One region of the Paenibacillus odorifer genome, then DNA from elsewhere that is predicted to be linked to it. Evidence: predicted binding sites of a transcription regulator. Region 1 holds the regulator's gene; the other holds the start of a gene.
What was found. Region 1 encodes LexA, which represses DNA repair genes until DNA is damaged. Its sites were predicted from a motif close to CGAACATATGTTCG; they were not measured.

Region 1 (3,428 bases):
GGTCTCCCTCTCCCTTTAACTGGTCTAGTTCTATTCGTGAACTACTTCAATGTTGTGAGCTTTAGCAAATGCTTCTAATCGTGTACTCATCGCATTAGTATCATAGCGATTCATAAGTCTTGTGAAAATCCATTTCGTACGTTTCCCTTTGTGCTTAATGACTACAGCTCCACGCGAAAGGGTGATTTTCTCAATATCTGCAGCTGGAAGCCCGCGTTCGCGATTGAATTTAATAGTAGACAGTCTTGCTTTTTCCACCTTCAAGTACGGACGACGGAAGAACAATAGCGCTGCCAGCAAATAGTACAGTACTACTCCCAACCAATTAGCCAGCATGCCATTTCCTTTGGCCTGATCAATAGAACCAACTACCCAAAACATAGTGCCAAGTATCACTAACACTACCGGAAATGCAATGTTGCGACCTTTAAAGACTTCGGCATTCTGGGTAGGAGATTTAGAGGCATAAATCGTATCCTTGCCTTGTTTCTTTCTTTGCTTGTTGATTTGCTGTGTGTTGCGTTGAACCATTCTTTCCCAAGAACGGGCCATGTGCGTTCCCCCTAGTCATCCTGAAATATCTATGAAAAGGAACAGCGAGCTAATGTTTAAGCCCCTTGTTACCTTGTTCATGCTCATCGTTATCTACTACTTCAATAGTATTTAATTGTGCTCGGAAGTTATTGCGGATATTCCCCAGGTAAATTTCACGAAGCTTGGCGCGTTCCGCCACTTCCTCTTGATTAAGGCCTACGCTCTTCTGTTTGCGTGCCAATTCGTTAATTCGCGCGACCAACTCATCAATATTCAATACTTTCCCTCCCCCTATAAATTAATTCTAACTCTGCCATGAGAAAAAGAGCTTGTCAAGGTCTACTCCCTGCAAGCTCTACTGGTCATTCTATTATGTTCTCAGAAAATTAATAAATAGGTAAAGTAAGTATGTCTCCAGCGTTAATTTGACTACTCTTAATCCCACTTGAACGTTTAATTCCTTCTATATAAACAACTGTCTTCATATCAGCCGGTTTATTCTTAAGGGCAATACTCCATAGTGTATCTCCACGTTCAACCACAATCCGCTTCTCTTCCTTCATTATAGTCGTCGATCCTGCAAATACATTTCCCACTACTGTTAGGCCAGAAAATACTAGCACGATAATCAATATTAACTTAATAAAGAAGTCCTGACGGAACAACGAAATCATCCCTCCTAGCAAACGTTCCGTTATCTCTTTTACCTTAGCGGAATTACGGGCAACGTCATTATGTCCTAAAGATTCAACCACTGGGGCCTTATCGTAGATGCTGCGGTATGTACTGTATTTTAGCATAATTATCATCCTCCAAACACTTGTTCTTACTTTCGAATTCATAATAACACGAACATGTGTTTTGTTCAATACTATTTCAGAACAATTGTTCTCTTTTTTTCGAGAGACTCAAGTGGTACATTTTATTATCATTCGTCTACCATTTTTTAACTCTAGCAGATTAATATTTATAATAGTTAGAACTTATGTTTGTGCGAACGGTAGTTCTATGTTATAATTTTCCCAAACATTACTATATGGGGTTGATTCCAATGTCAAAGATTTCAAGTCGCCAGCTGGCGATCCTGGAATTTATACGAAGCGAAGTCCGCAGCAAGGGTTATCCACCTTCCGTCCGGGAAATTGGAGAAGCTGTTGGCCTTGCTTCCAGCTCCACAGTTCACGGTCATTTGGACCGGCTTGAGAAGAAGGGACTTATTCGTCGAGATCCAACGAAGCCACGTGCAATAGAATTACTAGGCCAAGAGGATTCAGAGAATGTTCACCAATTCGCCCAGACCATCTCACGGATTCCTGTCGTAGGTAAAGTTACCGCCGGGGTACCTATCACTGCTACAGAGAATATCGAGGATTACTTCCCACTTCCTACTCACTATGTAGGTGACAACAAAGTATTTATGCTGTCAGTTATGGGTGATAGTATGGTGGATGCTGGCATTATGAATGGTGATTATGTAATTGTTCGCCAACAACAAACAGCGGACAACGGAGATATCGTTGTAGCCATGACTGAAGAAGATGAAGCAACCGTTAAGACCTTTTACAAGGAACGTGATCATATACGGCTTCAGCCGGAGAATCCAGCTTATGAGCCTCTTCGCCTTAATCGCGTAACTATTCTCGGAAGAGTCATCGGATTGTTTCGAGATATCCACTAAGTATGCACTCCTACCATAAAAGGCTGTTCCGCAAATGCGGAACAGCCTTTTTTCTGTGTATTTTGCTTTCTCAACCACTAACGAACATTTGTTCTCGTTCGCTAAAATGGGCATTTTCTATGAATAACCGTTTAGGCGTTCTGCTCATATCCTAATTAGAAAGGAGTGTTGTGCATAATGCCAAATTACCGAATTATTGTAGATCTGACCCAAAGAATGTTATATCTTCTGGACAATGATATTGTGATTAGAGGTTTCCCTGTCGGCATTGGTAAGATGTTAACCCAATCCCCAGTGGGAGAATTCACGATTATTAACAAACAACCCAATCCAGGTGGTCCCTTTGGTGCCTTTTGGATGGGACTGTCTAAACCACACTACGGGATTCATGGAACGAATGATCCTTCCTCCATTGGGAAAGAGGTATCCCACGGCTGTATCCGGATGTACAACGAGGATGTGTTAACACTCGCAGCTATCGTCCCTATAGGAACACGAGTAACGATAAGGAATTGAATTCGCTGAGGACCTCACAACCCCCAAATCACCATATACAGAATGGGGGTCATTACATAAGTAAGTATTTTTTCATTAGCATACTAGGAGTTTGGTGATTATATGTCGAATATTGTTAACAGGATTGCAAATTGAAAAGGATGTGTTTAGTTTTGAATAACTCAAAAATTAGAACCCTCGTCGATTTTAAAGTCGATGCACTGGGTAAGCTGTCCGGTTTACTTTTAAATGATGAACAAGCTAGTGGAAAAAAAGTGAATTTGCTCACCTCTTTTGGCAGCATTCAGGGAATCGTCTCTCCAGCCGTCTCCAACAAAGAGGATGTATTTGATTTAAAATCTTTGATGGATGATGTAATAGTAGACGAATACATATCTTATTTGGGAGCAGAACACCCTGATAAAAATTTCAGCTATAACTTTGTTGTCCTCAATGACGTTACTGTAAGACCTTATGCTAGTTATGGGACTCCGATCGAGTACAAACAGCTGATTGTTTATACCGATCATATCACTGCCTTCAATTTTCTATAGGTTATATACTTACCTTAAAAAGCACCCTTGCAGCAACCCCCAATTTTGCGCCATTTGCAGAATCGGCAGGTTTCTCCGGGTGCTTTTTTTGGGCTAATTCCGAAGCCGATCCTATAATTCCACGAATTTCCCTTTTAAAAGATACTAGTGGGGATCATTCAGGCATA
Region 2 (3,428 bases), 270 kb from region 1:
ATAGTTGTTTGTCACCTCATAGCAATAGATCAGTTATCGTCTTACTTTCAATACTTGTTAAGAAAAGACACCCTGCAACAATCAATCACAGGGCGTCCTATTGTTTAATATACTATTCGATTTCGAGGAGCAATTTTTCTTCTTCCTCTTGCTCTGCAACAATCTCATCATTATTCGGCGCAGCAACAATAGTGGATAAATTACTTGCTTCACGGATCTTATTCTCAATAATAAGGGCAATATCCTGATGTTCCTTCAAAAACTGCTTAGCATTCTCACGACCTTGGCCGAGACGCTCGCCTTCGTAGGAATACCATGCACCACTCTTATTCACGATATCCATTTCAGTACCGATATCTACAAGACTTCCCTCTTTGGAAATCCCTTCACCATACATGATATCAACATCAGCCTGTTTAAATGGAGGGGCTACTTTATTCTTCACAATCTTGATCTTAGTACGGTTACCAACCACATCGTTCCCCATCTTGATGCTCTCTACGCGACGTACATCTAAACGTACAGAGGAGTAGAATTTCAATGCACGACCACCCGGAGTTGTCTCAGGGTTACCGAACATAACACCGATCTTCTCACGAAGCTGGTTGATAAAGATAGCAATCGTATTCGATTTGCTAATGGCACCAGAAAGCTTACGAAGTGCTTGAGACATCAAGCGAGCTTGCAGTCCGACGTGGGAATCACCCATATCGCCTTCAATTTCAGCCTTAGGTACCAAAGCAGCAACGGAGTCAACGACAATAATGTCAACGGCTCCACTACGAACAAGTGCTTCGGCGATTTCCAGCGCTTGTTCACCCGTATCTGGCTGAGAAAGCAGCAATTCATCGATATTTACGCCCAAGTTACGTGCATATTTCGGATCAAGCGCATGCTCGGCATCGATAAAAGCAGCTTGTCCGCCTTGTCTTTGCACTTCTGCAATAGCATGAAGAGCAACTGTTGTTTTACCTGAAGATTCCGGTCCATATACTTCAATAATACGTCCCTTTGGAAGTCCGCCTATACCTAACGCAATATCAAGTGCCAAAGATCCGCTAGGTACAACTTCCACTTGCATATGCGTGGATTCTCCCAGTTTCATTACCGAACCTTTACCAAATTGTTTTTCTATTTGACGAAGCGCCATATCAAGCGCTGCACGACGATCTGACAATCAGACCACTTCCTTCACTGTTTATAGTAATATAATAACGTGTTTTTAAGGTCTTGCCAAGCTTTTTTTCGAACATACATTCGTTTTTTTTGTCTTGGGCGTTATTTATCCCTTTTATTGTAAGCCTCCCTCCGGAGATAGAAGTTAATTAAATTCTCCACTTCACCGGACATCAACGACTTATGATCATGAGAAAGCATCGTGATCAAAATCTCTGCAAATATACAAAAAACCGCAGCAAAGAAATCTCAGTGCCACGGTTCTTCCGTATGTGTTTATTATAACTGGGCTAATCTCCCATTACAAGTCTGAACCCTCAAGAGGTGTCTCCACCTTGCGTTCCTCAAGTCTCCGCCAGAGACGATACAGCAAAGCCTTAACTGTTCGTAAGCGGATATTTTCCCGCGTACCTTTAAGATTAAGCTCATAAACCTCTGTCTTACGTCCCCGTTCAGCCAAGCCGATAAATACAAGTCCAACAGGCTTTCGTTCAGAATAACCCGGTCCAGCTACACCTGTAACAGATAAGCCGAAATCGCTGTCTGCAATCATTCTCACTTGGTCAGCCAACACCTCGGCAACTTCTCGGCTTACGGCTCCAGGGGCATTGGGTCCCTCCAAATAAGCACTTGGCACATTCAGCAGCTTTTTCTTTAAGTCATTTGAATAGCAGACGATTCCGCCGGCAAACATCGAAGCACTGCCTGGAATATTTGTTATACTCTCCATCAGCAAACCTCCGGTGCAGCTCTCTGCCGCACTTAAGGTCAGGCCGGCATCCGCCATCCAATCCACTATCAATTGCTCTAGCGGCACATCAATGTTCGCATACAAATGTTCCGGCAAAATCTCCTTGATTTGTTGTTCCAGTATCTCCAGCTTTTTTGTAGCTTCATGCTCAGAAGGGGCCTTTGTCGAAATACGAACAGTTACCTCTCCCTCTTTGGCATACGGAGCAATCGTTGGATCAGTCTGACTGCGAATCAGCTCAATGAGCTTGTCCTCCAGCAGTGATTCTCCGATGCCGGCAAATTTGAGCATTTTTGAATAAAGCGGTGTTTCGTTCGTCAAGGCGTGCTGCTGTAGCCACGGTACTGCTTTATCTACGAACATCGGTTTCATCTCACGAGGTGGACCTGGAAGCACAATATAATATTTCTTCTCATGCTCAAAAGCAATCCCAACCGCAAGACCGATTTCATTCGGCAACGGTGTAGTTCCTTCAATTATAAGTGCCTGTTTGCGGTTATTTTCGGTCATAACGATCTTACGATCATCAAAGAAACGTTGTACATGATCCATCGCCAAACGATCAATGTGGAGCGTTCTACCTAGCGATGCAGCCAGTGCGTCTTTAGTCAGATCATCCTCAGTGGGGCCAATTCCGCCTGTAAAGATAATAACGTCGGCCCGACTCTGAGCGATCTCGATGGCTTGCTGCAGGCGGCTGCTGTTATCACCGACAACAGTTTGAAAGTATACATCGATCCCGATGGCAGCTAGCTCTATAGACAAAAACTGGGCATTACTATTCACGATTTGACCGAGCAAAAGCTCTGTCCCTACTGCAATAATCTCCGCTTTCATACCTGGCTTTCGCCTCCTAGTTATAATGTAGGTACACTGCTTTTAGATTTCAAAAAAGGTAATAGGTGCTTCACCTATTACCTTTCCTTGTATGTCCAGCTTACATTCTTACGCATTATGCAGCTGTAGCAGATCCTTATTCTTCACAAAATAATCAATTCCAGAATAAATAGTGATCAGCGCTGCGGCCCAAATAGCAATATCGTCTACAGGAATACTGACAAATTGAAATGGGAAATTATTCAACAACAGCAGTGAGATCGCAACAATTTGTACAACCGTCTTTATCTTGCCCCATTTGCTGGCGGCAACCACTTTTCCCTCTAGCAATGCAATCTGGCGAAGTCCGGTGACTGCAAACTCACGACTGATGATTACAATAGCAATCCATGAATCGCATCTGCCCAGCTCCACAAGTGAAATCAGAACTGCAGATACCAGCAGTTTGTCCGCAAGTGGATCAAGGAGTTTACCGAGATTGGTGACCATATTATATTTCCTAGCAATGTAGCCGTCTATTCCATCCGTGCTGGCCGCAAGCAAAAAGATTACAGCTGCTACCAAATGATTAACAGATAGCTGAAACGAGCCCCAATGTATCGGTTCTGGATAAAAACTGAAATCCACCAGTAAAAAAAACATCATAATCGGGATCAGGCAAATA

Region 2: recA (recombinase RecA) is a predicted target of LexA. The motif match lies at 1,247-1,260, and genes of this name have one in related genera.

The regions. Positions count from the first base shown of each region.
Region 1 covers NZ_CP009428.1:3,801,454-3,804,881, forward strand. Annotated here, with positions in the region: gene PODO_RS16510 (hypothetical protein) at 31-552, opposite strand; gene PODO_RS16515 (DUF896 domain-containing protein) at 602-811, opposite strand; gene PODO_RS16520 (LysM peptidoglycan-binding domain-containing protein) at 921-1,334, opposite strand; gene lexA (transcriptional repressor LexA) at 1,586-2,212, shown strand; gene PODO_RS16530 (L,D-transpeptidase) at 2,390-2,728, shown strand; gene PODO_RS16535 (hypothetical protein) at 2,881-3,261, shown strand.
Region 2 covers NZ_CP009428.1:4,069,464-4,072,891, forward strand. Annotated here, with positions in the region: gene PODO_RS17640 (regulatory protein RecX) at 1-2, opposite strand, end outside; gene recA (recombinase RecA) at 113-1,177, opposite strand; gene PODO_RS17650 (competence/damage-inducible protein A) at 1,478-2,764, opposite strand; gene pgsA (CDP-diacylglycerol--glycerol-3-phosphate 3-phosphatidyltransferase) at 2,873-3,428, opposite strand, start outside.